Regions from separate parts of the Clostridium sp. LBM24168 genome, predicted to be linked through region 1. Evidence: predicted binding sites of a transcription regulator. Region 1 holds the regulator's gene; the other holds the start of a gene.
What was found. The regulator Rex, encoded in region 1, represses fermentation and respiration genes when NADH is low (regulators of the CRP and FNR family bind a similar motif). The targets are predictions, from matches to a motif close to ATTGTTAANNNNTTAACAAT.
Positions count from the first base shown of each region.

Region 1 (3,434 bases):
CTGTAAATAAAAAGGAGGCTAAAGCATTCCTTATTTCTGTAGTTGTAAGTTTAGGAAAATTATCCCATACTTCATCTATTATGGTTTTATTCATATTCAAGTCTGATTGTTCCTGATCATAATATCCAATAAACACATTTTTACCGATTGAACAAATGCCATCATAATCATCTAATTCTTTTTTTATTATTCTAAAAAGTGTAGTTTTACCCCTGCCATTTTCACCAATTATAGCTATTTTTTCACCTTTTTTGATATCAAAGCTCACATCTGAAAATAAGTGCTTTTTACCAAAATTTTTTTGTAGGTTCTCTATATGAAGAACATCATTTCCGCTTTTTATTTGAGATTTAAAAGTTATATTTTTTAATTTGGGAAGTTTATCCGGTGCTTTTATTCTCTCAATTTTATCTAGCATTTTCTGGCGGCTTTCGGCTGCTTTTATACTTTTTTCTCTATTGAAGGATCTGTATCTTTCAATTACGGCTTCTTGTCTTTTTATTTCAGCTCTCTGAATATTATAAGCTTTCAGCTGTGTTTCATAGTCTTTTTCTTTAAGGTCAATAAATTTTGTATAGTTTCCATTGTAAAAATTGGCATGACCACTTATTAATTCTGCGGTTATAGATGTTACTGAATCTAAAAAATATCTATCATGGGATATAAGAATAACTGTTCCCTTGTAGTTTTTAAGATAATCTTCAAGCCATTCTATAGCATCTAAATCAAGATGATTTGTAGGTTCATCCAATAGAAGAATATCTGGTTTTATTAAAAGAAGTTTACATAATGCTATCCTGGTTTTTTGTCCACCGCTTAGAAGATCTATTTTTCTATTGAAATCACTTTCGAAGAAACCTAAACCCTTCAATACCCTGCTTATTTCTACTTTATATGTATATCCGCCTTTATTTTTATAGAGTTCAGAATATGTGGTATAGTCGTTTATTAGTTTATTATTATATTCCGTGTCGTTTTTATCATATGGTTTATCCATTAAAATCTCCAATTTGGATAATTTTTTTTCTAAGTCAATTAGGTCTTTAAAAACCGATACAAGTTCATCATATATTGTATTGGATGAATTTAAAGATAAATGTTGAGCTAAATATCCTAAAGTTTTAGTTTTGTCTATAAATAAATCTCCGCTATCATGTTCAAGTTCACCAGTAAGAATTTTAAATAGAGTAGACTTACCAGCACCATTTGGACCTATTAAGCCTACTTTTTCCCCTTCATTTATATTGAAAGTTATATTATCTAATATAGTATTTATCCCATAACTCTTGTGAATATTTTTGCAACTTAAAATTACCATAGTTGAACACCATCCTTAACCATTATATTTTACTATTTATAATAATATTTTTGTAGTGCTATTTGAAATTAATTATATTTGTTTTAGGTTATTGTTCAACAAGCTGGTTAAAAATTATTAAATTATATAAAATAAAAAAGGTGGGCTATTGACATTTAACAGTAAGAAATAATACTATTAAATAAGAATGCATATTAAAATGATATGATATAAAATATGCAAAGTTATAATATAATAAATGTAAGTTGTAGATTAAATATTAATAAATACGAGGTGCAGTTATGGATAAGAAAAAAAATATATCAATGGCGGTTATAAAAAGACTACCTAAATACCATAGATATTTAGGTGATCTCATGAGAAATGATGTTGACAGGATATCTTCTAAAGAATTAAGTGAGACTATAGGATTTACAGCTTCGCAAATAAGGCAGGATCTGAACTGCTTTGGTGATTTCGGGCAGCAGGGATATGGATATAATGTAAGTGAATTATATAGCCAAATAAGAAATATATTGGGACTTAGCAGGGTTTACAAGACGGTCATAGTTGGTGCTGGTAATATAGGGCAAGCTCTTGCCAATTATACAAGATTTGATAAACTAGGATTTCAGCTGGAAACACTTTTTGATAGAAATCCTAAGCTTATAGGGATAAAAATTAGAGATATAGAAATAAAGGATATTGATTATTTGAGTGATTACCTGAAAGAAAATCATATAGACATAGGTATAATTTGTGTTCCAGACAATAATGCACAAAAAGTGTGTGATATATTAGTAAAAAATGGAGTTAAAGGAGTGTGGAATTTTGCCCCAGTTGATTTGGCTGTACCTGAAGATGTAAAAGTTGAGAATGTTCATTTAAGTGATAGTTTATTAACACTTAGCTGTTTACTAAACAACATAGATTAAACAAGTTTGGAGTAAAATCTATCATATTGGATCAAAATAAAATGATTTTTTGTTTTAATTTTTGTTGAAATGTATTGTTTGAGGGTATATAATAATAGATGAAATAAAGATTTCACTTAGTGTTAATAAACTTGTGATATTATTAACAATACTTTGTTAATTTTGTTAATAATATTATAACAATATAGGTTTTAGGGGAGGTTCTAATATGGATTTTAAAAATGTAATTTTTGAGAAAGAAGGAAAAATAGCCTTAATTACAATCAATAGACCCAAAGCTCTTAACGCACTCAATTCAGAAACCTTGGTTGAAATCGATTCTGTAATCGATAAAATTGCTGCTGACGATGACATATTGGCAGTAATACTTACAGGATCAGGAAAAGCATTTGTTGCAGGTGCCGACATATCAGAGATGAGAGATTTAAATGCAGCTGGTGGAAGAAAATTTGGAATTCTGGGGAATAAGGTATTTAGAAAATTAGAGAATTTAGAAAAACCCGTTATTGCAGCTGTAAATGGATTTGCTTTAGGTGGAGGCTGTGAAATATCTATGGCTTGTGATATAAGAATAGCTTCATTAAAAGCTAAGTTTGGCCAGCCAGAGTCAGGTCTTGGAATAACACCAGGATTCGGAGGTACTCAAAGGTTGTCTAGGTTGGTAGGACTTGGAATGGCTAAAGAGCTTATATACACTGCAAAAATGATAAAAGCAGACGAAGCATTTAGAATAGGGCTTGTAAATAAAGTAGTAGAGCCTGATGCATTGATAGATGAAGCAAAGGCACTTGCTAATCAGATAATTGCCAGTGCTCCAATAGCTGTAAAGTTATGTAAGGCAGCTATCAATAAAGGAATACAAACTGACATAGATACTGCTATTGCATATGAGTCAGAAGTATTCGGTGAATGTTTTGCTACTGAAGATCAAAAAGAGGGAATGAGTGCATTCCTTGAGAAGAGAGACAAATCCTTTAAAAATAAATAGAGTAATAATGTATGATTTTGAGGGTATGTAATAATAGATGAAATGAAGATTTCATCTGGTGTTAATAATATTATAACAATATAGATTTTAGGGGAGGTTCTAATATGGATTTTAAAAATGTAATTTTTGAGAAAGAAGGAAAAATAGCCTTAATTACAATCAATAGACCCAAAGCTCTTAACGCACTCAATTCAGAAACCTTGGTTGAAATCGA
Region 1 covers NZ_CP196861.1:2,449,722-2,453,155, reverse strand. The annotation lists gene ACSVC9_RS12205 (ABC-F family ATP-binding cassette domain-containing protein) at 1-1,318, opposite strand, end outside; gene ACSVC9_RS12200 (redox-sensing transcriptional repressor Rex) at 1,600-2,232, shown strand; gene ACSVC9_RS12195 (short-chain-enoyl-CoA hydratase) at 2,441-3,220, shown strand; gene ACSVC9_RS12190 (short-chain-enoyl-CoA hydratase) at 3,325-3,434, shown strand, end outside.

Region 2 (3,434 bases), 660 kb from region 1:
TTGATTGCATTAAATTGAACTAATACAAATGTTATAAGTGCCAGTCCTACTGCAACACTCAGATCTTCACTAGGAGATCTTACTCCAACAATTAATGGAAGAATATTGATTGCTATAATATAGATAGCTAAAGTTCCTATATAAGGTATATAGGATTTATATTCTTTCCCCATATTGTCTTCAACAAGATTTCGTATTGATTCAAATATAATTTCAACAACGCTTTGCTTCTTATCAGGTATTTTCTTCATATTAGTAGTAAAAACTTTTGCAAGAACAGCTAAGAACAAAATAATAATCCATTGTACAAGAATGCTAGATGTTATTCCAATATTGAACGAACCAAAATGCATTATGAACAATGGTGAAAAGCTTTCCATTTCATCACATCCTTTCTTTAATTGTCGTCAATTGTTCTTAATAACTGAATATATATATATTCCCATTAAATGAGAAGTATATCCAAATAGATATGCAACTGTACTATATTTGTCATAGGTAAAAACTGCATATCCTATCCCTGCAGCAATTGCAATTCTTATAAAAAAACTTATTATGTATAGGGATACCGATGAATTTTTTAAATTTTTAAATATCAATCCACCTACTGCACTATTAATAAAAAAATTAAATAAAGCTATACACATCCCCAGCATTACAAACAATCCATAGTTTTTAAATAATATCTGTATGACAAAAGCTGCAATTATACCAATTACCGAATCAATTATGGATACTTTTTTTATCATGTCCAAAATATCTTTATCCATTAAGTTCCTCCGCCTAGAGTAATTAATAAAATTATACACCTTTAAAATACAATCGGAAAGCTTTATTTTAAATTTAACATACTTTTTTTAATAAACTGACTTTACTAAAAATAGATAAATAAGCAAACCAGGTATTTTATATTTAACCTGGTTTACTTTTTATTTATTTAGAATATTATATATGTTATTTCTCTAAATTATTTATAGTTTTCTACTATTACAGCTGTTCCCATTCCTCCGCCTATACACAGTGTAGCTAAACCATATTTTGAATCTCTTTTCTTCATTTCATAAAGTAATGTAGTAAGTATTCTTGCACCAGAAGCTCCAATTGGATGTCCAAGAGCAACTGCTCCACCATTTACATTTACTTTGCTCATATCGAATTTCAAATCTTTAGCAACTGCCAAACTTTGTGCTGCAAAAGCTTCGTTAGCCTCAATTAAATCTATATCTTCTATAGTCAAATTAGCCTTTTCAAGTGCTAATTTTGTAGCAAAGAATGGTCCGTATCCCATTATCTGAGGATCTAATCCCTTTGAGCCATAAGAAACTATTTTAGCAAGAGGCTTTATTCCAAGCTCTTTAGCTTTATCAGCACTCATAACAATTAAAGCTGCTGCTGCATCATTTATACCTGAAGCATTACCTGCTGTAACAGTTCCACCATCCTTTTTAAATGCTGGTTTTAATTTGCTCAATGATTCAAAAGTTGTCCCAAATCTAGGGAATTCATCAGTATCAAATACTATTTCACCTTTTTTTCTATCTTTTATAACTACTGGAGTTATTTCATCCTTGAATCTTCCACTCTTTATTGCATTTTCAGCTTTGTTTTGTGATGATGCTGAAAATTCATCCTGCATTTCTCTTGTTATACCCCATTTTGCTGCTACATTTTCAGCTGTCATACCCATGTGGTAATTATAGAAAGCATCCCAAAGTCCATCTTTTACCATCTCATCTATTACTTTTCCATCAAACATTCTTTGTCCCCATCTTGTAGTTGGAAGTACATAAGGAGCTGCAGACATGTTTTCCATTCCACCAGCTACGACGATATCATCATCGCCAGCTTTTATTACCTGAGCTGCTAAGCTTACTGCCCTAAGTCCTGAGCCACAAACTTTATTCAATGTAAAAGCTGGTACTGTGTTTGGAATATCTGCTTTTATTAGTGCTTGTCTTGCTGTATTTTGTCCAAGTCCTGCTTGCAATACATTTCCCATTATAACTTCGTCTATATCTTCTGCCTTTATGTTAGCTCTTTTTATTGCGTCTTTTATAACTATAGCACCTAACTCTGGGGCAGAAATGCCTTTTAAGCTTCCTCCAAATTTACCTATGGCTGTTCTAGCTGCACTTGCAATAACTATTTCTTTCATGATTCATCCTCCTATATTTTTAAAATTTTAATAATGTTAATAAATTTAATAAATTATAAATTTTTCTGTCAACAATTTCAATAGCTATATAGAAAGTAAAAATAATTGAAAGTTTTAAACAAATTTTGCCAATAACCCGTTAGTTAGACAAATTAATACGTTTAATAAAATTTTGAATAGATGTCTTTATTTTTGTCGAAAAATACATTACCTAAAACCAATTTCATAAACTTTCAATAAAATTAATTTAAGGTTCTCAAAGTTTATTAAAAATAAGAGAAATAATCTAATGATATTTCAATCTTCTTTTGCAACAAAACATTTTTATTCCACTTATCATTTCATTGTTAAAACCATTTTGTCTTTATAATTCCAATGTTCAATAAATTTTATTTCGGAATTTATTAGAATAATTTCACAAGTTTGTTGCTTTCTATATAGGTAATTAAAATTTTGTTAAAAAAAAGACAAACTTTTTTTAACAATATAGCCAGGAAATTCAATCTCCTAACTATGTAATGGTTAACATACTTATATGTTACACTATCTATAAGATATTTGCAATATTTAATTTTTTATTTTTTTTATTTTTTTAAATAATTGAACTCATTATATTTTCCTTTTTCGATTTCAAAATAATCCAGTATTGCATCAGCAATTCTTGCAGAAGCTTTTCCATCGCCATAAGGATTTATTGCCCTACTCATCTTTTCATATTCATAGGTATTTCGTATAAGTTCATTGGCATTTTTAATTATCATCTCCTGAGAAGTTCCCACAAGTTTTACAGTACCAGCCTCTACAGCTTCCGGTCTCTCCGTAACATTTCTCAATACAAGTACTGGTTTTCCTAGGTGTGGAGCCTCTTCCTGTAATCCTCCTGAATCTGTCATGACCATATAACACTTGTTCATTAAATTATGAGTTTCATCCGTATCAAGAGGTGGAAAAAGATGTATTCTATCTTCTTCTCCAAGTATTTTATATACTACATCCTTAACTATTGGATTTAAATGGACTAAATATATTAATTCTACATCTTTATTTTGTTGTACCACAATTTTCAAAGCTTTGCAAATATTTTCTATTCCTGCACCCCAATTTTCTCTCCTGTGGGCCGTTACCATTATCACTTTATTATTTTTATAGTCTATTTCATTCAATTTATGGTTGTTAAATTTATAACTTTTATTTATTGTAACATTCATAGCATCTATTACTGTATTTCCAGTTATAAATATTTGATCTTCGCAAACCCCTTCCTTTAAGAGATTATCCC
Region 2 covers NZ_CP196861.1:3,113,998-3,117,431, reverse strand. The annotation lists gene ACSVC9_RS15525 (F0F1 ATP synthase subunit A) at 1-380, opposite strand, end outside; gene ACSVC9_RS15520 (ATP synthase subunit I) at 408-770, opposite strand; gene ACSVC9_RS15515 (acetyl-CoA C-acetyltransferase) at 968-2,155, opposite strand; gene wecB (non-hydrolyzing UDP-N-acetylglucosamine 2-epimerase) at 2,740-3,434, opposite strand, start outside.
Region 2: ACSVC9_RS15515 (acetyl-CoA C-acetyltransferase) is a predicted target of Rex. The motif match lies at 2,171-2,190, and genes of this name have one in related genera.